Regions from separate parts of the Paenarthrobacter sp. NPDC057981 genome, predicted to be linked through region 2. Evidence: predicted binding sites of a transcription regulator. Region 2 holds the regulator's gene; the other holds the start of a gene.
The links. The regulator LexA, encoded in region 2, represses DNA repair genes until DNA is damaged. The targets are predictions, from matches to a motif close to TCGAACANNTGTTCGA.
Positions count from the first base shown of each region.

Region 1: the regulator LexA is predicted to act here: its motif matches at 8,251-8,266, upstream of ACFVSI_RS21180 (Y-family DNA polymerase).

Region 1 covers NZ_JBHVQI010000038.1:6,694-18,668, reverse strand. The annotation lists gene ACFVSI_RS21235 (GMC oxidoreductase) at 1-286, opposite strand, end outside; gene ACFVSI_RS21230 (hypothetical protein) at 437-868, opposite strand; gene ACFVSI_RS21225 (dihydrofolate reductase family protein) at 982-1,575, shown strand; gene ACFVSI_RS21220 (LexA family protein) at 1,746-2,177, shown strand; gene ACFVSI_RS21215 (LacI family DNA-binding transcriptional regulator) at 2,174-3,184, opposite strand; gene ACFVSI_RS21210 (sugar porter family MFS transporter) at 3,322-4,788, shown strand; gene ACFVSI_RS21205 (GNAT family N-acetyltransferase) at 4,785-5,324, opposite strand; gene ACFVSI_RS21200 (FAD-dependent oxidoreductase) at 5,321-6,685, opposite strand; gene ACFVSI_RS21195 (arsenate reductase ArsC) at 6,682-7,098, opposite strand; gene ACFVSI_RS21190 (aquaporin) at 7,095-7,805, opposite strand; gene ACFVSI_RS21185 (metalloregulator ArsR/SmtB family transcription factor) at 7,802-8,152, opposite strand; gene ACFVSI_RS21180 (Y-family DNA polymerase) at 8,330-9,628, shown strand; gene ACFVSI_RS21175 (uroporphyrinogen-III synthase) at 9,642-10,799, opposite strand; gene cobA (uroporphyrinogen-III C-methyltransferase) at 10,812-11,846, opposite strand; gene nirB (nitrite reductase large subunit NirB) at 11,859-11,975, opposite strand, start outside.
Region 2 covers NZ_JBHVQI010000013.1:38,953-50,927, reverse strand. The annotation lists gene ACFVSI_RS13195 (ATP-dependent DNA helicase) at 1-1,331, shown strand, start outside; gene lexA (transcriptional repressor LexA) at 1,336-2,079, opposite strand; gene ACFVSI_RS13185 (LysM peptidoglycan-binding domain-containing protein) at 2,426-2,785, shown strand; gene ACFVSI_RS13180 (histidinol-phosphate transaminase) at 2,865-3,983, shown strand; gene hisB (imidazoleglycerol-phosphate dehydratase HisB) at 4,031-4,657, shown strand; gene hisH (imidazole glycerol phosphate synthase subunit HisH) at 4,654-5,397, shown strand; gene ACFVSI_RS13165 (hypothetical protein) at 5,398-5,556, shown strand; gene priA (bifunctional 1-(5-phosphoribosyl)-5-((5-phosphoribosylamino)methylideneamino)imidazole-4-carboxamide isomerase/phosphoribosylanthranilate isomerase PriA) at 5,603-6,346, shown strand; gene ACFVSI_RS13155 (SseB family protein) at 6,346-7,254, shown strand; gene ACFVSI_RS13150 (MFS transporter) at 7,300-8,604, shown strand; gene ACFVSI_RS13145 (DUF1844 domain-containing protein) at 8,688-9,083, opposite strand; gene infC (translation initiation factor IF-3) at 9,505-10,500, shown strand; gene rpmI (50S ribosomal protein L35) at 10,618-10,812, shown strand; gene rplT (50S ribosomal protein L20) at 10,932-11,597, shown strand; gene ACFVSI_RS13125 (TrmH family RNA methyltransferase) at 11,624-11,975, shown strand, end outside.

The sequences.
Region 1 (11,975 bases), on a different contig from region 2:
TCCACGCATCGAACAGGCCGTACAAGCCGCGGTCCGGGTCCCAGAAGTTCTTGCCCATCTCCGACGGCGTTCGGGCAAAACTCCCCGGCGGGTAGGGTTTGCCGCGTTCCATCAACACCACGGACTGACCGGCTTCGGCGAGCCGCAAGGCCGCTACCGAGCCGCCAAAACCCGATCCCACAACCACCGCATCCACCTTCTCGATGCTGTGCGGGCTGTGGCGTCGTGGATCATCAGCGGATTCAGGACCCGCATCCCCACTGTTCCCGGTCCCCAGACGACCCATGGCCGTTCCTCTCAGAGGAGAGCTGACTACATGGCAGCGGCAGAGGGTGCCGGGCGTGGCCGGGCGTTGCCTCCGCGGACTATGGGCCTTATGTTCCCACCGGGCAGTGGATCTGTAAATGAGGTGGACTAATGCTGTTTTGCCCGGCTGTCAAAGGATCCGTGCGTACACCATGTCGAAATCGTGCTCCAGCGGTCCACCCGGGTACGTTCCGCGCTCCAGGCGGGCTGTGATGGTGTTCCTGTCTTCGCTGAACCGGCCAATGAACCGCTGCGGCCAGTCCGGTCCGTCCCTGAAGAGTGTCCACACGTTGTCCTTCAGTGTCATGTCGTAGATCCGGGCGACGCCGCGGGAGTCGAAGTAGTGCTGCTGGAAGGCCCCGTCTGAGCCGGTGGCACCGATGATGCTGACGGCGTTGGGATACTCCGGCCGTTGGACTGTGGAGCGCTGGATCAGGAAACCGCCACCTTCCAGCCACTCGAAGGAGGTCCGGCCGTGTGTTTGTGCCGTGGGAATGGTGGTCTCCCAGACGCCAACAAGGACGTTGAGCTGTTCCAGTGAAGGTTCAGGATTCCGTGCCATGACCGCCTTCTTTTTCGTGGGTGCCGACAGCTTCAGGGTAGAACCGGCCGGGCACGTCGCCTAGGGTGTGGCGGGTCTGGTCGTGCCGCCCGTGGCAATGGCAGGATGGGCCCATGACCCTCGTTACCTGTGATCTCACTGTGTCCCTTGACGGCTTTGTTGCCGGTCCGCACCAGAGCATGGAGCAACCGCTCGGTGAAGGCGGAGAAAAACTGCACCGGTGGCAGTTCAAAGAACGCGACATCAACGCGGCCGAGGTGGCCGGGATACTCGAAGCCGGTGCGTACATCATGGGCCGGAACATGTTCGCCGGGCCAGGGGAAGGGCTCTGGGAGAAGGAATGGCGCGGCTGGTGGGGTGAAGAACCGCCGTACCATGCCCCGGTTTTCGTGCTGACCTCCCACGAGCATGAGCCCCTGGTGATGGACGGTGGCACCACGTTCCACTTCGTCAATGACGACGTCGAGTCGGTGCTCTCGCGCGCCAAGGAAGCTGCGGGCGGGAAGAACGTTGCCATAGCCGGCGGCGCTTCGACCGCCAGACAGTTCCTGTCAGCCGGGCTTATCGATGAGCTGCGGCTCCACGTCGCCCCGGTGGTTCTGGGCGGCGGCGAGCGCTTGCTGGATGGAGTGGGGGACTTGAAGCTTGAGCCCCTGGAGGTTCGGGGAACCAGCCTGGTCTCGCACCTGCGGTACAAGGTGGGCTAGGGGACTGCCAGCAGGGGCTGCGAACGCCGAGTTCGCGGGAAAACTGCCAATTCGCCGGAAGCTTCCCTGCGAGCTCGCAGCGTTCCCACGAACTCGCCGAAGCCGCTGCAGAATGTCCGCCCACCGCTGTACACTCGAGTATCGAACATATATTCGAATAAAGGTGTGTTGTGGGCGTGATAGTCGGCCCCCGCGTGATAGATGCGGGCTTTTCCTTGATGTCGGTGCTGCTGGCTCCCGTGGCTGTGGCGGCGGGGTATCCCTCGCCGGCTCAGGACTACTTCGATGGCAGGATTGACCTCAATGAGCACCTGATCAAGGACGTCACCAGCACCTTCGTGGTGCGGGTCACCGGCCAGTCCATGGAAGCTGCCGGGATCAGCGACGGCGACGAGTTGATTGTCAACCGGGCGTTGGAACCCAAGGATGGGTCCGTCGTCGTCGCTGTTTTGGACGGTGAGCTGACTATCAAGCGGTTGCGCATCACCGCGCAGGGTGTGGTGCTGCAGGCGGACAACCCCACTTTCCCGGACATCAAGGTGGCCGCATTATCGGAACTGACCATCTGGGGCGTAGCGACGACGTGCCTGCACCATGTCTAGGCCGCCGGCGGTGCTGTCGAACTGCGGATCACCAGTTCCGGCGTCAGCTTTTGGTCCGCTGCGGGGGAATCCGGATTCTTCAGCCGCTCCAAGGCGATCACTCCCGCGGCCTGGCCCAGGGAAACGGCGTGCAGGTCCACGGTGGTGAGGTCAATGCCGTGCAGCTTGGCGATCCTCGAATTGTCGTAGCCCACCAGCGACAGGTCCTCGGGAATGGACAGTCCCAGGGCGTGGGCGGCTTCGCGGGCGCCCAGTGCCAGTTGATCGTTGTGGGTGAAGATCGCCGTCGGCCGGTCCGCTTGCGCCAGAAGGGCGGTGGCGGCCCGCTGCCCGGCTTCCTGGGTGAAGTCTTCGGCCGCCAGCGTCAGGGGCTTCAGCCCGGCGTCGTGCATGGTCTTTTGGTAACTGCGTCGCCGGACGGTGTGCCCGTCGTAAGTGGGCCCCGCAATGTGGGCGATGCGCCGGTGCCCGAGGCCGAGGAGGTGCTCGGTGGCCGCCCGCGCACCCACGACATCGTCCGAGTACACGCTGTCAACGTCCGGCACCGGCCGGGTGACGCTGACCAGCGGCACGATCCGCGCCAATTCCTGCACTTGCTCGTCCGGATCCAGCAGCGTCGCAGCGATGATGATCCCCGCCCGGGCCTCTATGAGGGACTCCAGCGCGCCCCGGTCAACGCCGTCCACGGACCGGGATACGCTCAGGATGAGCCGGTTGCCTTCCTGCGGAAGGGCCATGCGCACGCCGCTGAGGATGTCGGCGTATACCTCGTTTCGGATATCCATCAAGTAAAGCCCGACGGCGGAACGGTGCTTGCGTGCCAGGTCGGCGGCTGCCGCGTTGGGTCGGTATCCCAGACGCTTGGCGGCGTCGAAGATGGCTTCCTTGGTTTCACCGCTGACTCCTGGCGCTCCCCGGAAGGCGAATGACACCAGCGTTCTGGAGACACCCACTTCGCGGGCTACATCACTTTGCGTTGCGGGTCGGTGCGGGCGGTCGGCGGCCATGCCCTCCATCCTCCCATGTCACAGAAAGGACAAAATGAGGTGTTTGTTAGTTTGACCTTACATTTAAGCCTTTCGCGCGTTAGTCTGGATTTAGAGCGGATATGTATGACCCGCAACACACTGACAAAGGAGTCCTGATGTCTGCAACGCAATTGCAGCAGGAAGGCGCCCCCGGGGCTGCCCTTCCTCCGCTGACCAACGGTCCGCACCGAAAGCGCCTTGGCCTTGTAGCTTTGGTTGCCACGTTCGGCGGACTGTTGTTCGGCTATGACACTGGTGTCATTAACGGCGCCCTGCGGCCCATGACAGCCGACCTTGGGCTGACGCCCCTGACGGAGGGGATCGTCACCAGCTCACTGCTGTTCGGCGCAGCGGCGGGGGCCGTGGGCGGTGGGCGCCTGTCGGATTCCTGGGGCCGCCGGAAATCCATCCTCCTGCTCGCGGTGCTTTTCCTCGCTGGAACCATCGCCTGCGTCTTCGCGCCGAACTTTGAAGTCATGGTCCTGGGGCGCGTCATTCTCGGCCTGGCTGTCGGCGGAGCGTCCACCGTGGTGCCGGTCTTCCTGGCCGAGCTGGCGCCCTACGAGATCCGCGGTTCGCTGGCCGGGCGCAACGAGCTCATGATTGTCATCGGCCAGCTCGCTGCCTTTGTGGTCAACGCCATCATCGGCAACATCTGGGGAGAGTTTGGGGGAGTGTGGCGCGTCATGCTGGCAGTCGCCGCTCTGCCCGCTATTGCTCTGTTCTTTGGCATGCTCCGGATGCCCGAATCGCCCCGCTGGCTGATTTCCAAGGGACGGTGGGAAGAGGCCTTGGCAGTCCTCAAGACCATTCGGTCGGTGGAGCGGGCCGAGGCTGAAATGGCGGACATCAAGCACCTCGCCGACGAGGAGCGGGCTTCCAAGGCAACCTCGTGGGGCGCACTGAAGGACAAATGGATTCTTCGCATCATCCTGGTGGGCATTGGCCTCGGTGTGGCCCAGCAGCTGACGGGCATCAATTCGATCATGTACTACGGTCAATCCGTGCTGGTAGAGGCCGGATTCGATTCCAATGCTGCGCTCGTCGCCAATATCGCTCCCGGGGTGATCGCGGTGGTTGGGGGCGTGATCGCCCTGACCTTGATGCAGCGTGTCAACCGCCGAACCACACTGCTTCTGGGCTTCACGCTGACCACGGCGTGCCACTTCCTTATTGGCATCGCTTCAATCCTGCTTCCTGTGGGAAACGCGGCCCGACCGTTCGTGATCCTTTTCCTGGTGGTGGCATTTGTCGGCTCGATGCAGACGTTCCTGAACATCGCCGTTTGGGTGATGCTGTCCGAAATCTTCCCGCTTCACGTCCGCGGTTTCGCCATCGGCCTTTCGGTGTTCTGCCTCTGGATTGCCAACGCGCTGCTGGGCCTGTTCTTTCCTACCCTGGTGGCCGGCGTGGGGATTACGGGGACGTTCTTCCTGTTCGGTGTTGTGGGTATCGCGGCCCTCATATTCATCTACACCCAGGTCCCGGAGACCCGCGGGCGCACTCTGGAAGCGCTCGAAGAAGACGTCAGCACGGGCGCCATCTATTTGGTGCACCGGAAGGATTCCACTGCACGTTCCTAGCTGCGTGTCTGCCTCCGGTTGAGGTCCTGTTCGGTGCGGCGTTCGAGCAGGATGGTGTCCCTCCAGGATCCGGCTGCTGGTCCATAGCTCATGAGTCCGATGCGTTCCCGGGTTCCCACGACTGTGAAACCGTATCGTTGATGCAGGGCTATCGAGGCGGAGTTCTCGGGGAAGATGGTGGATTGGATGGTCCATATCCCTTCCTCTTCGGTCCTGCGGATGAAGGCGTCGAGGAGTTGGGCCCCGTAGCCTCGGCCGCGGGCTTCCTGGGCGATGTAGATGGAGTGTTCGACGACGCCGCGGTAGACCGTCCTTGAGGACATCGGTGACGCGGCGACCCAGCCCACGATGAAGCCGCGGTGTTCGGCAACGAGGCGCAGCTGGGGGTGGCGGGTAGCGTCGAAGTCTTCCCAGCCAGGCGGTGAGGGTTCGAAGGTGGAATGGCCTGTAGCGATGCCCGCGGCCCAGATCGCCTCGACCGCCGGCCAGTCGGCGTGCTCCATCTGGCGGATCAGCAGGTGGTTGGTACCGGTCATGGTGCGGCTGGTTCCCCGCTGCGGCCGTGGACCAGCCCGGTGGCGAAGCCAATCGTGACCGGGACAGGTTGCGGGGATCCACAGCACGCGTCAGCGGCGATAGCCGCATCTGCGGGAAGGCTGGTGGAGCAGACCCCTGTTTCGGGCAGTTCCAGTTCCAGCGCGTCGGCTGCTGCTGTGTCTCCGGCGAGGGCGGCCGCAATGGAGCGGACTTGTTCGTAGCCGGTGGCCATGAGGAAGGTCGGTGCCCGGCCGTAGGACTTCATTCCTGCCAGGTAAAAGTCCTTCTCGGGGTGGGCCAGGATCCGCGCGCCATGCGCTGGGACGGTGCCGCAGCTATGGAAGTCCGGGTCAATCAATGGTCCCAGCGCTTTGGGGGCGTCTACTGCCGGGTCCAGGTCCAGCCGCAGTTCGGCAAGGATGCCCAGGTCCGGGCGGAAGCCGGTGGCCGGGATGACCCGGTCCACCTCCACCGTCCGGCCGTCAGTTGCGTGGACAATCACGCCAGTGTCGGCGGTTTCGACGCTTTGGGTGCGGAAGTCGGTCAGGAGCTGGACGGCGCCAGACTCGACGGCGGTGCGCAGGCGGGTGCCGAGCTGGCCGCGCGCGGGGAGTTCATCGACGTTGCCGCCGCCGTAAGCCCTGGCCGGGGTAGCGGCGCGGATGGCCCAGACGACTTTGGTGCCGGGATTGGTGCGAGCAAGGCGAGCGAGGTCCAGGACCATGTTCGCGGCCGAGTGCCCGGACCCGATGACGAGAGTCCGGTGGCCGGCGAAACCATCCTGGGCGACATCGGGTAGAGCTCCGGTGATGGTACCGGCGGCCCGCGCCTCGGATTCCCCTGGTACCGGGAGGCCGTTGCAGCCAAGCGGTGCGGGGGTGTTCCACGTTCCGGAGGCATCGATGACGGCCCGCGCCAGAACCTCGGTGGTCTGGCCGTCGTCGTCCTGAACCTGCAGGACGAAGGGTGTCTGGTCGCGGCCTTGGCTGCGGCCTTTATCCATCCCCTGCCGGGTCACGGCAACGACCTTGGATCCGGTGCGGATCCTCTGCCTGAGTTCGTGGGTTGCGGCCAAAGGTTCAAGATATTGGGTGAGGATTTCCTGGCCGTAGGGCAGTGCGGTCGGGCGGGGTGCTTTCCAGCCCGTTCGCTGGAGCAGGCGGACGGCAGCAGAGTCGAGGTTATATTTCCAGGTGGAGAAGACTCGAACATGGCCCCAACTTTTGATGGCGGAGCCAACGGTGGGCCCGGCCTCGATCACAAGAGGTTCGAGTCCGCGTTCAAGCAGGTGTGCGGCCGCGGCCAGGCCGACCGGTCCGGCCCCGATCACCGCGACGGGCAGGGAATCGTGCCCGGTCATTGCTGGGCTTCTGCCGGCGTGAGGGAGGCAATCAGGGCCTCGACCCGGGTTTTGATCTCGTCACGGATGGGTCGGACGGAGTCGACGCCTTTGCCTGCGGGGTCTTCCAGGACCCAGTCTTCGTAGCGTTTACCCGGGAAGTAAGGGCATTCGTCCCCGCAGCCCATGGTGATCACGACGTCGGAATCCTTGACGGCCTCGGTGGTGAGAATCTTGGGGATTTCGGCGGACATGTCGATCCCGATCTCGGCCATGGCCTCAACCGCTGCTGGGTTGACCTGATCGGCGGGTTGGGATCCAGCTGAGCGTACCTCGATCGCGCCCCTTCCCAGGGTGGTCAGGAATGCAGCGGCCATTTGGGACCGTCCGGCGTTGTGGACGCAGACGAAAAGGACAGAGGGTTTGACGCTCATGAGAGCACCTTTCGATCAGCCGCGGCATCAGCTGCGGAAACATCAGTGGTTTGGGGATAGAGGAGCCGGACGAGGAAAAGCCCGAGGGCACCGCCGACCAGTTGGGCAGCGATGAAACCCGGTGCGGAGGCGGGAGTGATCCCCGCGAAGGTGTCTGTGATGGTTCGGGCGATCGTGACCGCGGGGTTGGCGAAGCTTGTGGAGGACGTGAACCAATACGCGGCGGCGATGTAACCCCCGACGGCGATAGCCACCCGGTCGGGGCGTCCGGAACGGATGGTTCCAAACACGATGACCAGCAGCCCTGCCGTAGCTATGACCTCTGCCAGCCAAAGACCAGGACCGGTGCGTTCGCGGGTGGACAACGTGACCGGAGCCAGATCGAACATCAGGTTCGCCACGACGGAGCCGGCCAATCCACCCACCACCTGAGCCGCAACCAAAAGGGCGGCAGTCCGGGTGTCGATTATTCGAAGGACCCGTTCAACCAGGGTGACCACCGGGTTAAAGGAGGCTGAGACCGGCTGCAGGGCAACGATCAACGCGACCAAAGCCGCGCCAGTGGCGAGGCTGTTCTGCAGCAGTTGCAGCCCGACGTCGTTCGGTGACAGCCGGGAGGCCATCACTCCGGAGCCAACCACCGCAGCGACCAAGAGGCAGGTGCCGAGGAATTCCGCAGCCGCCCGGCGCAGGAGCAAGGGGTTCACTGCGCCTGTCCGCCGATCAAGGCTGCCAGGTTCTGCAGGGCTTCGGTGCGGGCCTTGTAGTAGACCCAGACTCCGCGCTTTTCCCGGTCGAGCAAACCAACGTCGTGCAGCACCTTCAAGTGGTGGCTGATGGTCGGCTGAGATAACTCGAAGGCATCGTTCAGGTCGCAGACGCACGCTTCCCCGCCCTCATGAGAGGCAACCAAAGACATCAGCCGCAACCGGACGGGATCCGCCAATGCCTTCAACAACGGCGCAACGCCGTCGGCTTCTTTCTCCGACAATGGCTCGCGCGCCAGCGGCGAGCAGCAGGCAACGGTCTGGACCGGGGTCAATTCCAAGGACATAGACACAGGTAAATATTTACACTCATCAATATGTTAAGCAAGCCCTCGCGGTGGCAGGGCAGTTTTATTGTCGGAGTGCGGAGGTACAGTTGAACTATTCGAATATATCTTCGAATGGTTGGCGTGTCCCTCCGTGTTTCGATGGGCGCGCATGGTAGTGCCGAACCAAGGAGGAGCATGTCCAGGCCAGCCCTTATGCGCCAGATGCAGGAGATCGCCCACGTGGACATCAACTGCTTCTATGCCTCGGCGGAACGGGCCTTCAACCCTGCCTTGGAAGGCAAACCCCTGATCGTCCTGTCCAACAACGATGGCTGCGCGGTTACCAGATCGCCCGAGGCAAAGCGGCTTGGCATCGGTCTGGGGGATCCTTGGTTCAAGCTGGCTCCGCGGGCAAAGGAATGGGGACTCATTGCCCTGTCCAGCAATTACGAGCTCTACGGGGACATCAGCTCACGGGTCATGGAGTTGTTGCGGCGCTACTCGGCCTGGCAGGAGGTGTATTCCATCGATGAGGCGTTCCTGGGCGTTAAAGGCCGGCCGGAGGAACTCTTGCACCTGGGGCGCTCCATCAAAGAGGCGTGCCGCAGAAATGTCGGGGTTCCGGTCTGCGTCGGAATCGCCCGCACCAAAACGCTTGCCAAGCTCGCCAACAAGTGGGCCAAACACAATCCTGCCTTCAGCGGGGTGTGCCGCTGGGATTCGGTCCCGGAAGCGGAGCGTGAGTCGCTCATGGCACGGCTTTCGGTCATCGAGATCTGGGGCATCGCCACCAGGCTCACCAAGCGCCTGAATGCCATGGGAATCTACTCGATCCTGGACCTGGTCCGCGCCGAGCCCGTTGCGTTGCGTGACAAGTTTTCCATTGTCATGATGCGCACGGTCCTGGAGCTGCAGGGTACCCCGTGCATCCCCATGGAAGAGGAACGGATCGGGCGGGACCAGTTGATCTTCTCGCGCTCCTTCTCCACGCCTATAACGACGACGGCCCAGCTGCGGCAGGTGCTGAGTGTCTACGGTCAGATGGCAAGCGCCCGATTGGCCAAACACGACCTCCAGGCCAAGCTCTTGACAGCGTTCGCGGCAACATCGGTCTACAACCCGAACGACAGATCGTTTCCGACCGTCAACGTCTCACTCCCCATGCCGACGTCGGACCCTGTCCTGCTGACGAAAGCCGCCCACGCCTTGGTGCCGAAGATGCAGGAGGGAACCAAGTACGCCAAAGCCGGCATCATGGTCACCGACCTCCGCCCCACGGGCAACCAGAAACCCCTGGAGATCTTCGAGAACCGGCACGAGGAACGTGGCATTGGGAGCTTGCTGGAGGAAGTCAGCAAACGCTATGGCCGCGGCTCCATTGGCCTCGGACATGCAGGCATCAAGGGTGGTCCGGACTGGTCCATGAAGCGGGACATGCTCAGCCCGCGCTACACCACCAACTGGAACGAACTTCCCTTGGTAAAGGCGGCGTAGCGTGGCTGGAGTCCTAGGCGCGCAGCCGGTATCCGCGCTTCACCACGGTTTCCACGAGCTTTCCGTCAGGGAGCGAGGACCGCAGCCGGCTGACCGTCATGTCCAGGGCATGCACGGAGCCGCGCAGATCCAAAAGATCCGACAACGCTTCACGCGACAAGACCGCTCCGCCTGCCCCGAGGAGCGCCCGCAGCAGCAGGAGGGGAGCCGGTGCCAGTTCCACCACTTCGCCGTTGATCCGAAGGCACCGCCCGCGCAGCTCGATCGTGGCTGTCTTGGTTTCCAAGCGTCGCACATGGTTCAGGGACAGGTGCTCGGTGACGAGGCGGATGAGCGCACCCATGCGGTACCGGTCGGGGATGAGGGGAGTGAGACCGGCGTCGACCAGCGGCTGTGCCGTGACAGGCCCCACGGCCGCAACAGTCACGGGACCCTTGAGCGCCTCGATGAGTTGTCGGTACAGGCCCATTTCGTGCGCGGTGCTCCACATGGCGTCCACGGCCGGGGCACTGGTGAAGGTCAGGACGTCGAGATTGCCATTGACGACGGCCTCGATCAGGCGCGGCAACTTGTCCTCTCCGTCAGGCTTGACCCAGCGGTAGGGCGTCACGGTCAAGACAGTCGCTCCGGACATGCGGAGCCGCTCCAGTTGGCGAACGTCGGTGTACCCGTGCAACTGCACTGCCACGGTCTTGCCACGCACACCCTCCACCAGGAGCATGTCCACCAGGGTGGCCGTGGTCTCGTCACTGCTGATACCGACGTCGGCCAAACCCGCCGCGCGCACGGCACCGCGGGCTTTGGGTCCCCTGACGAACATGCGGCAGGAGGACAGGGTTTCCAGGAGTTGCTCCCCGATGCCAAAGGAATCGGCGGCCTCGCACCAACGCCGCATTCCGTAGGCGGTGGTGGCGATGCAGATATCCGGCTTGGCCTCGATGATGGTGCGGGTGTCCTCTATGAGGATCATGTCCTCCTGGACGGGGGCGATCTTCAGGGCGGGGGCGTGCAGGACGCTCGCACCCCGCCGCTCAAGGGCCTCAATGAGGTCACGGGAGCGGCGGTGCGAGGTGACGCCGATGCGGAATCCATCCAGGGGTGCTTCTGCGGCCTCCGCGGCGTCCGGAGCGGCATTGGGGTCCAGGACTTCGATGGCACGTGCAACAGTCATGTGTATTTACCTTCAGGCTTCAAGGAGCGAAGCCGCGAGTCGGCTCAGTTCAGCGGATGCTTCGGCGTGATTCCGGTTGGCTTCGGCCACCCTGACCACCTCACCGATGACAAGGACGGCAGGGTTGCTGCAACCGGTCGCTGCTGTTTCGATACTACCGAGGTCGGCGATGGTAGTGCGCTGGCCGGGACGGTAGCCACGTTCCACAACGGCCATGGGCATGTCGGATGTCATCCCCGCCCTGCGCAGGCCGGCGGCCAGCTGCGGCAGGGTGCCTATGCCCATGAGGACCACGATGGTGCCGCCCAGCCCGGCGAGGTGGGTGTGTTCCTTCTCCGTCAGGGGGGCGTGGCCGGAAACCACCGTGAACATGTGGCTCACGTCGCGGTGCGTCACCGGAATCCCAGCGGCGGCAGGTACGGAGATGGCGCTGGTGACACCCGAAACAACCCGGACAGGAACGCCGGCTGCTACGCACGCAGCAACCTCCTCGCCGCCACGTCCAAACACATACGGGTCGCCGCCCTTGAGCCTGACGACGTTTTTACCGAGCAGTGCCGCTTCCACCATCAGCTTCTCGATGTCACGCTGAGTCACCTTGTGCAGGCCCGGCTGCTTTCCAACATCCACCAGCTCCGCGGAGGTCAGGTCCGCCAGTTCCTGGCAGGGGGCCAAACGGTCGTAGAACACGACGTCGGCATCCCGCAATGCGTCCACCGCACCTACTGTCAACAAATCCAGTGCGCCCGGTCCTCCACCCACCAGGGTCACGTGTCCGGCGGCACCAGGTGCTGGCTCAAACGCCACCGGGATGCCCGCGGCGCGGCAGCGGTCCACCAGCGCGGCCCAGCGGTCGTCGCCGTCGTCCACAAGGGCTACCAGAAACGGGTGTCCCGGGAGCTGGCCGCTGGACGGCACTGCGTCCGGAGTGCTCAGGCGGTGGACGGTGGCGCCGGCACGCTGATAGCGGCGGACAGCCTGGCGGGCGTTCTTGTCCGAACCCGTGACCAACACGTCGCGGCCGGTGAGATCAATGGTGAGCTGCATGGGGACCCCTCGTTATTCGCTGCGGACCGGGATGGTGGAGGCGATGAGCACGCCGCCCTTTTCTTCATTCGTGGCGGGGCGGATCTGGCCGCGCTCCGGAACGAAGGCAATGGACTCGTCCTTCTGGTC
Region 2 (11,975 bases):
TGCTGGCCGTCAGTGCCTTCGAAGGACTGGCCGTCCTGCCCGAATACGATGTCGTGGTGGTTGACGAAGCCCACGAACTGCAGGACCGCGTGACCGGGGCCGTCACCGGGCAGTTGTCCGTGGCCATGGTCCATGCGGCAGCCTCCAGTGCACGCAAACACACCGCGATTACGGTCGATGCCCTCAACGCTGCCTCGGACCGCCTTGATATGGCCATTGCGGGGGTTCCCAACGGACTGCTGCCCAGTGGCCTGAATGATGAACAGCTTGACTGCCTCGACCAGCTGCGGGACGCCACCCGCGCCGCTTTGTCGGATTCGAAGACTGATGCATCCAACGCAGCCGACGGCGGCCGCCAACTGGCGCGCTCACGGCTCATGCTCATCCTCGAGCTGTGTGAGCGGATGCTTGCCGCCAAGGAAAACCGGGAAGTCGTCTGGTTCTCCCGGAACAGCACCTTCGACCCTCAGCAGGGCTACTCACAACCAGATGACACTGCTCCGGCGCTCATCAACATCGCGCCCCTGAGCGTGGCCGGACGCTTGCGCGAAGGATTGTTCGCAGGACACACGGTGGTGCTGACTTCGGCGACACTGGCCATCGGTTCCGCTTTCGAGCCGGCCGCGGGAGGGCTGGGCCTGATTGGCGACGGCGCCCCGAGCTGGACGGGGATCGACGTTGGTTCGCCCTTCGACTACCCCAAACAGGGTGTGCTGTATGTGGCAAAGCACCTACCTAAGCCCGGCCGGGGTACATCGCCTGAAGCCCTCGATGAATTGGAAGACTTGATCCGGGCATCGGGCGGGGGAGCCCTGTGCCTCTTCTCGTCACGGCGGGCAGCCGAAGAGGCGGCCGATGCCATGCGCCTCCGCTTGGACGTTGACATTCTCTGCCAGGGCGAGTCCACCATGGCTGCCTTGGTCAAGCAATTCGCCGATGAACCGGATACGTGCCTGTTCGGAACCATGTCCCTGTGGCAGGGTGTGGATGTGCCGGGTGGGTCGTGCCGTCTCGTGGTCATCGACCGCATCCCGTTCCCGCGACCGGATGATCCGCTCATGACGGCCCGCTCCCGTGCGGTGGCGCAGTCCGGCGGCAACGGCTTCATGGCAGTTTCGGCTACCCACGCCGCCATCCGGCTGGCGCAGGGCGCGGGGCGCCTGATCCGTTCAACGGGGGACAAGGGGGTAGTGGCCGTCTTGGATTCACGGCTCTCGACAGAACGCTATGGAGGGTTCCTGCGGGCCGCTCTGCCGCCCTTCTGGGCCACGACGGACCGTTCGGTGGTACGCGGAGTCCTGGAGCGCCTGGGATCCGCGCGGAAGGCCTGACAGGCTAGATCGAGCGGAGTACGGAAACAACCTTGCCCATGATGGTGGCCTGGTCGCCGAGGATGGGTTCGTACTGGGTGTTTTGGGGCAGCAGCCAGGTGTGGCCATCCCGCTGACGGAACGTTTTCACGGTGGCTTCATCATCGAGCAGCGCCGCCACGATGTCGCCGTTGATGGCGTCGTTCTGACGGCGGACAACCACCCAGTCGCCGTCGCAGATGGCGGCATCGATCATGGAGTCGCCGGCGACCTTGAGCATGAAAAGCTCACCATGTCCGACAAGTTGCCTGGGCAGCGGGAGCACGTCCTCCACGGTCTGGTCGGCGAGGATCGGACCACCTGCCGCAATGCGGCCCACCAAGGGAACCATGGCGGTGTCGCTGGCGCTTGCCAGCTCGGTGACGGCCATGCCGCCCGCGCTCCGCAGCGTTGCGGGGGCTTCGACGCCCGGGATCGGACCGCCGTCAAGGGTCAGAGGCATCAGCACTTCCATGGCCCGGGGCCGCTTGGGATCCCTGCGGAGGTAGCCGAGTTTTTCCAGCTGGGACAGCTGGTGCGTGACGCTGGACAGACTGGCCAGTCCTACGGTGTCGCCGATTTCCCGCATGCTGGGCGGATAGCCGTTGTCATTGACGGAGCGCTGGATGGTCTCCAGGATTTTCTTCTGACGAACTGTCAGGCTCTTCGGAGTCTTTTGAGGCTGTTGGCTTCGCAGGGGTGCCCCGCCGCCTGTGGCTTTCGCTGCCATGTTCGCCAATGCCTTTCCTTCCGCCCCCAGGAGAGCCGGGGATGCAGGGCCTGGAAAAAATGTCAGACCCTCCTGTTCCACTGAAACAGTGCTGTTTCTTCACTCAAACGTAGGGCAGGCACGGGCGTTTATCAAACATTTGTTCTAGCGAGTCTCGACACCGTTCGTTGATAAGTGCTAAAAATGTCATAGCAAGGTTCGAATATGTGTTCTAAAAACCTCGCGTTGGCAGTGGATGTTCGAACAATTCGTTCGAACATCCGGTGCCGCCGGGAGGAACACAATGAATTGGCAGCGCTCCTCCGGAGGCCCCGGAGCAGCGCAATAGCTCAGAAGGGCTCAGCTCATGTCCGCAATAACTTCGTTCGCTGATTTCCGCACCACGCAGGCTCCCGCGCGCCTTCGCCTCACCCGCCGCGGCCGCATGGTCTTCTTCGGCATCCCGGCTATGCTCCTGGTGGCTGCCCTCCTGAGTTTGGCCGGAGTTGTCACTTCCCCCGCCAAGGCCTCCGACTCCCAGTCGCAGTTGCAGCCGCCGGTTGCGGTGTCCGTCACCGTCCAACCTGGCCAGTCCCTGTGGGGTATCGCAGGTGCTGCGGCGCCGGAGCGGGACCCGCGTGAGGTCATTGCCGAAATCATCCAGTTGAATGACCTCCGCGGTGGCCGCATTCTTCCTGGGCAGCAGTTGTTCGTGCCTGCCCACTGACGGCAGGCGCCACGGGCCTGTTTCCTGCCCTGGACGTCACAGTTACTCAGCAGTCGCGGTGGCCCCTTAAACTGTTGTAGTGAGTGAGCAGCTTGAGCGACTTGACCGACTTCCCCTCCGGACCAACCTGCGTGGATTGAGCCCCTACGGCGCACCGCAGCTTGATGTCCCCGTATTGCTCAACGTCAACGAGAACACCCATGGCGTCCCTGCCGATGTGCAGGCGGCCATAACAGAGGCAGTTGCAGCAGCCGCCACAGGCTTGAACCGCTATCCGGACCGTGAATTTACCGACCTTCGGGTAGCCCTGGCTGAGTACCTTGGCCACGGCCTCTCTGCCGACAATATCTGGGCCGCCAATGGCTCCAATGAAGTCCTGCAACAGATTCTCCAGGCGTTCGGCGGTCCGGGGCGCAAAGCGCTTGGTTTCCCTCCGACGTACTCCATGTACCCCTTGCTGGCCAGCGGAACGGACACCGAGTACATCCGTGGCGTTCGTGCCGACGACTACGGGCTCGATGCCCAATCGGCAGCGGAACAGGTCCGTGAGACCAAAGCCAACATCGTCTTCCTGTGCTCGCCGAATAATCCAACCGGTACGGGTCTGGGCCTGGACGTGGTTGAGGCCGTGTACGAAGCAGGCGAAGCAAGCCAGGCCATCGTAATCGTGGACGAGGCTTACCACGAGTTCGCCCACGACAACACTCCGAGTGCCCTGACCCTCCTGCCCGGGCGCGAGCGGTTGATCGTCTCCCGCACCATGAGCAAGGCGTTTGCCTTGGCTGGAGCACGGCTTGGCTACATGGCTGCGGCCCCGGAGGTCACCGATGCCATCAGGCTGGTGCGCCTGCCGTACCACCTCTCAGCCATCACCCAGGCCACCGCCCTCGCGGCGTTGACGCACCGAGAGGCCCTCATGGCCGACGTCGAAGACATCAAGGTCCAGCGGGACCGCATCGTCACGGAACTTCTGCGCATGGGTCTCAAGCCCGCGGCGTCGGACTCCAACTACGTGTTCTTCGGCGGACTGGAGGATCCCCACACAATCTGGCAAGGCCTGCTCGATGCCGGCGTGCTGATCCGCGACGTCGGCATCCCGGGGCACCTGCGCGTCACGGCCGGAACCGAGCCGGAAACTACAGCTTTCCTGGAGGCACTGGAAGCCCTCTTGGACGGCGCGGTTTCCCAGCGCGCCTAAACTTGTCAATAGACCAACCCATCCTCCCTGTAGAAGGACGTCCCCAAATGAGCGAAACCGGCGCTACGCCGTCCGCTGCCCGCACTGCCCGCATGGAGCGCGCCACCAGTGAGTCCTCCGTTCTGGTGGAGATCAACCTGGATGGCTCCGGCATTTCGGACATCAGCACCTCAGTGCCCTTCTACGACCACATGCTGACCGCCCTGTGCAAGCACTCGTTGATCGACATGACCGTCAAGGCTACCGGCGACACCCACATCGATGCCCACCACACCGTCGAAGACGTCGCCATTACTTTCGGAGAGGTCCTGCGTACGGCTTTGGGCAATAAGGCCGGCATCCGTCGTTTCGGCGAAGCCACCGTCCCGCTGGACGAGGCCCTGGCGCACGCCGTCGTGGATGTTTCCGGTCGTCCTTACTTGGTGCACGGCGGTGAACCCGCCGGGCAGGAGTACCACCTCATCGGGGGGCATTTCACGGGTTCGTTGACCCGGCACGTTTTCGAAGCGATCACCTTGCACGCGGGAATTTGCCTTCACATGAACGTTCTCGCCGGCCGCGATCCGCACCACATTGTCGAGGCCCAGTTCAAGGCGTTCGCGCGAGCACTCCGCGCCGCCGTTGAGTCCGATCCCCGCGTTGAGGGAATCCCGTCCACCAAGGGGGCGCTGTGAGCGGTCAAGTCCTGAAAAACGGAGCAGTGGCTGACCCCACGGCTTCAGTGAAGCCCGAGTCGCCGGAAGGCAAGCCCACGGTGACGGTTCTGGACTATGGTTCGGGCAACGTCCGTTCCGCTGTCCGTGCCCTGGAGAGGGCGGGCGCCCACGTGCTGCTCAGCTCCAAGCCTGAGGACGTACTCAACGCGGACGGGCTGGTTGTCCCCGGTGTCGGGGCCTACGAGACCGTGATGAAGGAACTTAAAGCTGTCGATGCCATCCGCATGATTGGACGTCGTGTCGCCGGTGGGCGCCCGGTCCTGGGCATCTGCGTGGGCCTTCAGGTTCTGTTCGAAGCCGGCGTCGAGCACGGCACTGAGTCCGAGGGCATGGCTGAATGGCCCGGCAAAGTCGAACTCCTTCCGGCGCCCGTCGTGCCGCACATGGGATGGAACACAGTGGATGTCCCGGAAGGCTCCAAACTCTTCGCAGGGGTCGAGCAGGAGCGTTTCTACTTTGTGCACTCGTACGGCGTGCAGGAATGGAACTTCGATGTTGTCCAGCCGCGCATGGAGCCCCCGAAGGTGACCTGGTCCGAGCACGGTGCACGGTTCATTGCCGCCGTCGAGAACGGCCCACTCTGTGCCACCCAGTTCCACCCCGAGAAATCAGGGGATGCCGGGGCCAGGCTCCTGCGCAACTGGGTGGATGGCCTGCGCAAGCCCGCTCCGGAAGCGTCCGGGAGCGGTGCTGCCTGAATGTGGTCTGTAGTCCTTATGGGCCTGGCGGGACTGCTGGTGGGTGGGGGAGTCTCCTTCCATCAACAGAAGAAACCCCGCTGGGTTTCCATCTCGTTTTACGTGCTGGCCGGGATGTCCCTGCTGGCCGCCTACCTCCTGACTCTTCCCGCCAAATGAATCGCGGCGTGGTACGCCAGCGAACCCTCACACTGCAAGGACCCTCATGACCACCTCCTCCAAGTCCGTCCTGGAACTCCTGCCCGCCGTCGATATTGTTGACGGCCAGGCGGTGCGCCTACTGCAAGGAGAGGCAGGCTCGGAAACGAGCTACGGAACTCCGCTTGAAGCGGCCCTCAACTGGCAGAATGCCGGGGCGGAATGGGTTCACATGGTTGACCTGGACGCCGCTTTCGGCCGGGGAAACAACGCCGCGCTCATCAGCGAGGTCGTGTCGCAACTCAACGTCAAGGTGGAGCTGTCCGGGGGCCTGCGGGATGACGAGTCACTTGAGCGTGCGCTGGAATTGGGTGTTGCCCGGGTGAACCTTGGCACGGCTGCGTTGGAGAACCCGGACTGGACCAAGAGGGCCATCGAGCGCTTTGGCGACCAGATCGCCGTCGGCCTCGATGTCCGGGGTACCACCCTTGCCGGCCGCGGTTGGACGAAGGAGGGCGGGGATCTCTGGGAGGTCCTGGCCCGGCTCGAAGACGCAGGCTGTGCCCGCTACGTGGTGACGGACGTGACCAAGGATGGCACCCTGCAGGGGCCCAACGTGGATTTGCTGCGCCAGATGGTGGAGAAGACCGGGAAGCCGGTGGTGGCTTCAGGCGGTATCTCCAGCCTGGAAGATCTCCGTGTTCTGCGCGAGCTGGTCCCGCTCGGCGTTGAGGGCGCAATTGTGGGTAAGGCTCTCTACGCCGGCGCCTTCACCTTGCCCGAGGCCCTGGACGTGGCCGGCCGCCGCTGATGGGCCGACACTCAGCCGGACAGGAAGCAAACCAGCCGGAGAAGCGTGAACTGCCCGGTCACATCGCGGCGGCGTTGGCCGGTGCGGGCGGAGCGACGGACTCGGCGGGTCAGCCGTGGGCCGGGAGGAGCCTGGCCGGAGACGACGCCAAGATCCACAACTTCGACGACGACGACGGAAGTGCGGACGCCGCTTACCTCGCTGCCATAGCGGGGCTGTTCAACGGCACCGGCGGCGAGGCAGAAGTGGTGGTATCCCTGGCGACGGCCCGGGTTTTTGTCCCGGTCGTGGCCCAACTTGCCGAGGAAGCCGAAGGTGTCGACGGGCTGCATGCCGACAAGCAGGCCGATATGGCATTGGTCACACTCAAGGCTCCCGACGGCCGGACGGCAATGCCGGTCTTCACTTCTGCGGCCGCTTTGGAATTGTGGCACCCGCAGGCGCGCCCGGTAGCTGTTTACGCCGCGCGGGCGGCGCTTTCGGCGGTATCGGAAGGCGCCCAGCTGTTGGTTGTGGATCCCGGTTCCGAGTTCGCCTTCGTGGTCAGGCGCCCGGCGCTGTGGGCTCTGGCCCAGCAGAAGGACTGGACGCCGTCATACCTGGATGATCAACTGGAGACTGCTCTCGTTTCGACAATTTCAGGCTTCACCGCGGTCCGGCGCCTTGAGACGCAGGCTGGTGGTGGCGTCGCATCCCTCACGTCCGACGGACGTCAGGTGCAAGGTGGCGGCCCAGGTCCGGAACTGCGTGTGGTGCTCTTCCTTGAGGACGGGCTGGACGCCGCGGCGGTCCAGACGCTTGTCGGCCAGTTGAACGAAGCATGGGCAAGCATGGATTCCTTTGCTGAAGGCGTCGACTCCATGGAGATCAAACTGCAGCGTGCAGCACAGGAGCCCGCGCCGCACTAATGGCAGGTCCGGTTCCCCGGGGTTGCCCGGGGAAATGAGGATTGAGTGAACTTCGCTCTCTACAAAGAGATGCTGTCCATCCGGCCTGTCCGTCGTCTGTTGGTGGTGGGCATGATTGCCCGCATACCGCATTCCGCTGCGGGGGTGCTCCTGACCCTCCACATTGTCCAGACGCTGGGGCAAGGTTATGCCGCTGCGGGCGCGGCGGCCGCGGTTATGACCATCGGCATCGCTTTGGGGGCACCATGGCGTGGCCGCAGGGTGGACATGGTGGGTCTGCGGAAGGCCTTGATCCCTTCAGTCATTTCCGAAGCCGTGATCTGGTCAGTTGTTCCGCATGTTTCCTATCAGTGGTTGCTTCCGCTGGTCTTTATCGGTGGCCTCTTCACCTTGCCGATCTTCAGTGTCGTCCGCCAGTCGCTGGGTGTCCTGGTGGACGGGGAACAGCGCCGTTCGGCGTTCGCCCTCGACTCCATTGCCACGGAGCTGGTTTTCATGATTGGTCCGGCCGTGGGGGCCGTGGTGGCCACGAGCGGTTTTTCGGCAGTCGGCCTCACTGCCGTGGGTGTCTCCGTGTCAGTGGCTGGACTTTTCCTCATGTGGTTCAACCCGCCGACCCGGAGCGACGTCGCGTGCACTCCGGAGGAATCCGCTGACCGCGAGTCTGCCGATTTGGCCGCCGCAGAGGCCGCGATGGTGGCATCAGCTCCTGCGCACGTCCAGGAAGCGGCCTCCGAAATGGCGTCCGCCACCCCGCGTACCTCGGCGCTGAAGAATCGGGTGGCCAGGAACTTCACCTGGTTTACGGTCCCGGTTGCCGCGCTCTTCGCAGTCGCAGCCGGTTCCGGCATGGTGCTCAGCGGCTCCGACGTCAGCATCGTGGGGCTGCTGGAGCGTGGCGGGCATCAAAATGAAATCGGCATTGTGTTCTTCTTCTGGTGTGCCGCGTCGGTGATCGGCGGCCTGATCTACGGCTCAATGAAGCGGACAGTATCGCCCATGGTCCTTCTGTTGGGCATGGCCGCACTGACCATTCCGATGGGCTTCGCCCATGACACCTGGACCCTTGCGTTCCTCTCGCTCCTCCCGGGCCTCTTGTGCGCCCCTGTCCTGTCGGCATCCTCCGAGAAGGTGGCCGATCTGGTGGATGAGGAGCGGCGCGGCGAGGCCATGGGTTGGTACGGTTCTGCCCTCACCGCGGGTGTCGCGTTGGGTGCACCCTTGGCCGGCGTTTTCATCGACACTGTCGGCCCGTCCGGGGGATTCGCCGCGGTTGGCATCGCCGGCGTCGTACTGTGCGCTACGGGTTTGGTCCTGACCTCCATCCGTCGTCGCGCCGCCCGGGTCTGAGGCGCCACAGAGTCAGCAGACGACGACGGCGGGCCGACCAATGTGGTCGACCCGCCGTCGGTGGTTATCCAGGCAGTCTGTGGCTAGTTCACTGGTCCGGTGAACTTCTCGCCCGGGCCCTTGCCGGGAGCGTCCGGGATGATGGAAGCTTCACGGAAGGCCAGCTGCAACGAGCGCAGGCCATCGCGCAACGGGCCGGCGTGCTGTGAGCCGATTTCGGGGGCGGCGGCGGACACCAGGCCGGCAAGTGCGGTGATCAGTTTGCGGGCCTCGTCCAGGTCTTTGAGGTCTTCTGCGTTGGGGTCGTCCGCAAGCCCCACTTTGACGGCTGCGGCGCTCATCAGGTGAACGGCGCCGGTAGTGATGACTTCCACGGCCGGAACCTCGGCGATGTCACGGATCTGCTGGGAGACCCCGGCGTCGGCGGCGGGGGAGTCTCCGCCGAAGGAGTTGCGGGAATTGCTGTCTTCAGTGCTCATACTGGTAAGCTTGTCACAGACCGACTGGAAGTCGTTATTCACCGGGGATTCCACCATGGAGATCCGCGGAGAAGATCTGTAGTCAACAGTCCCGCCACCCGCAATGTGCGCTTGGCGGGTTGTTTCTGTAGAATTGTCTTTCAGTTTGCAAGCGGAGTTCTCTCCCACCCGCGTCAGCCGTTTCCCTCCGGGGACAGGATTCCCTTATTTGGGACAAGAGGTTGCCGGGTACTTGGTCGGACACTCCGGGTTTCATCCCCGGATGTGCGTGCTTTCCCGTTGGGGAAGTGCAGCCGATCTTCGAGGCCTTCGATTGCACCAGCAATTGGGGGCCTTCTCTTTTTGCCGGTGATACCACCACAACCACAGGAGCTTTAACATTAGCGAGCCAAGAATCAATGAGCGTATCCGCGTCCCCGAGGTGCGGCTGGTCGGTCCTGCCGGCGAACAGGTAGGAATTGTCCGCATCGAGGACGCACTGCGTCTTGCTGCCGAATCCGATCTCGATCTCGTTGAAGTTGCGCCGCAGGCTAAGCCTCCTGTTTGCAAGTTGATGGACTTCGGCAAGTACAAGTACGAAGCCGCAGTGAAGGCGCGCGAAGCCCGCAAGAACCAGACCAACACGGTTCTCAAGGAGATTCGTTTCCGCCTCAAGATCGACAAGCACGACTACGAAACCAAGCGTGGGCACGCTCTGCGCTTCCTCGGAGCCGGTGACAAGGTCAAGGCCATGATCCAGTTCCGCGGCCGCGAGCAGCAGCGTCCCGAAATGGGCATCCGCCTGCTGCAGCGTTTCGCTGAAGATGTGGCTGAGGTTGGCGTCATTGAATCCAGCCCGCGCATCGATGGCCGCAACATGGTCATGGTGATCGGACCGCTGAAGAACAAGGCAGAAGCCAAGGCTGAAGCCCGCCGTGCCAGCCAGCGCGCAGAAGCCAAGGCCCAGAACGAAGCCAAGGCCGCAGCTCGCGTGGACACCACGGGGGAGCAGGCTCCGCTGACGCAGAGCATTGCAGACCTTCTGCCCGAAGGCTTCAAGGTTGCCGAAGAGGACACCACGCAGGAAGCTCCGGCGGCCGCCGAGGCAACACCTGAAGCTCCCGCAGCTGAAGAAGCTCCGGTTGTCGAAGAAGCTGCTCCGGCTGCAGAAGAGGCTCCCGCTGCTGAGGAAGTTTCGGTTGCAGAAGAGGCTCCCGTTGCTGAGGAAACCCCGGCTCCCAAGGCCGCTCCGGTGGCCCCGGCCCCCAAGGCCGCTCCGGTGTCGGAGGCTCCCAAGCCTGCTGTTCCGGCGGCGGCTCCGAAGCCTGCAGTTCCCTCGGCTCCCAAGCCTGTCGCCAAGCCGGCGGCTCCCAAGCCCGCAGCACGGCCCGCAGCCCCCAAGGCCGCGCCGAAGCCTGCAGCACGCAAGACCACTTAGTTCAACGCCGCGGAGGCCTGGCCTCCACCGGCAAGCAACCAGCACGTCGGCCCCCGTTGGCCGACTGCGCGATAGAATCGCGGACTTGTCCGTGGATACGTAAGGAGATCGGTTCCCATGCCGAAGATGAAGACCCACAGCGGTGCTAAGAAGCGCTTCAAGCTGACCGGTACGGGCAAGCTGAAGCGTCAGCAGGCCAACCGCCGTCACTACCTGGAGCACAAGTCCTCCAGGCTGACCCGTCGCCTCGCCGGCGACAAGCTCGTCTTCAAGGGTGACGCCAAGGTCATCAAGAAGATGCTCGGCCTCTAAGTTCCAAGTTCTTTGGTTACTGCCATCCGGCAGGGACCGACTACACCAAAAGCCTTCTCAGGCCAGCCGGGATTCCGGCAGTAGCAGCTTGGGATAAAGATTTCTGAAGGAGTACGCACGTGGCACGTGTGAAGCGGGCGGTAAACGCCCACAAGAAGCGCCGGGTTGTCCTCGAACGCGCCAAGGGTTACCGCGGTCAGCGTTCGCGCCTGTACCGCAAGGCAAAAGAACAGCTGCTGCACTCGTTTGTGTACAGCTACGGCGACCGCCGCAAGAAGAAGGGCGACTTCCGTCGCCTCTGGATCCAGCGTATCAACGCTGCATCCCGCGCCAACGGCCTCACCTACAACCGTCTCATCCAGGGCCTGAAGGCTGCTGAGGTTGAGGTTGACCGCCGCATGCTGGCCGAACTGGCTGTCTCCGACGCCAACGCTTTCGCCGCCCTGGTGAACGTTGCCAAGGGTGCACTCCCGGCTGACACCTCCGCTCCGGCTGCCAAGGCTGCCCCGAAGGCCAAGGTTGCTCCGGCCGTTGCTACGGCTCCGGCTGTCAAGGCTGTCGTTTCCGAGAAGCCGGCCATCGACGGCGCAGTTGCCGCTGACGGTGACGAGGCTCCGGAAGGCTACGCCATCAAGGGCAACGCCGAGTCCAAGAAGTACCACGTGCCGGGTTCCACCTGGTACAACACCACCGCTGCTGAGTACTGGTTCTCCACGGTCGAAGCTGCAAAGGCTGCCGGTTTCGAGCCGGCCGGCGGCGAAGCCCGCCAGCAGATCAAGAACTAGTCGCAACTGCCACTAAAGTTCTATATATGAACGAAACCGGGCGCCCGCAAGACTTTCCGATGACCAACCCCCGAGCAGATCGGGTCAGGGACGTCGCCAAGCTTGCCGGGCGCCCGGCGCGTTTAAAGCGCGGACGGTTCCTTGCTGAAGGTCCGCAGGCGGTGCGTGAGGCGTTGACCCTGCACCGTGAGCGTGCGGCGGCCGGCGGTGCCGCCGTCGTGCATGAAGTTTTTGCCAGCGAGGCGTGTCTTGACCGCCTGCCCGAGCTCGCCGACTTGGCACAGGGTACGTTGCTCCGGTTGGCGAGCGATGACGTCTTGTCCGCCATGGCAGACACCGTCAATCCCCAGGGGATCGTGGCGGTCTGCAGTTTTGTGG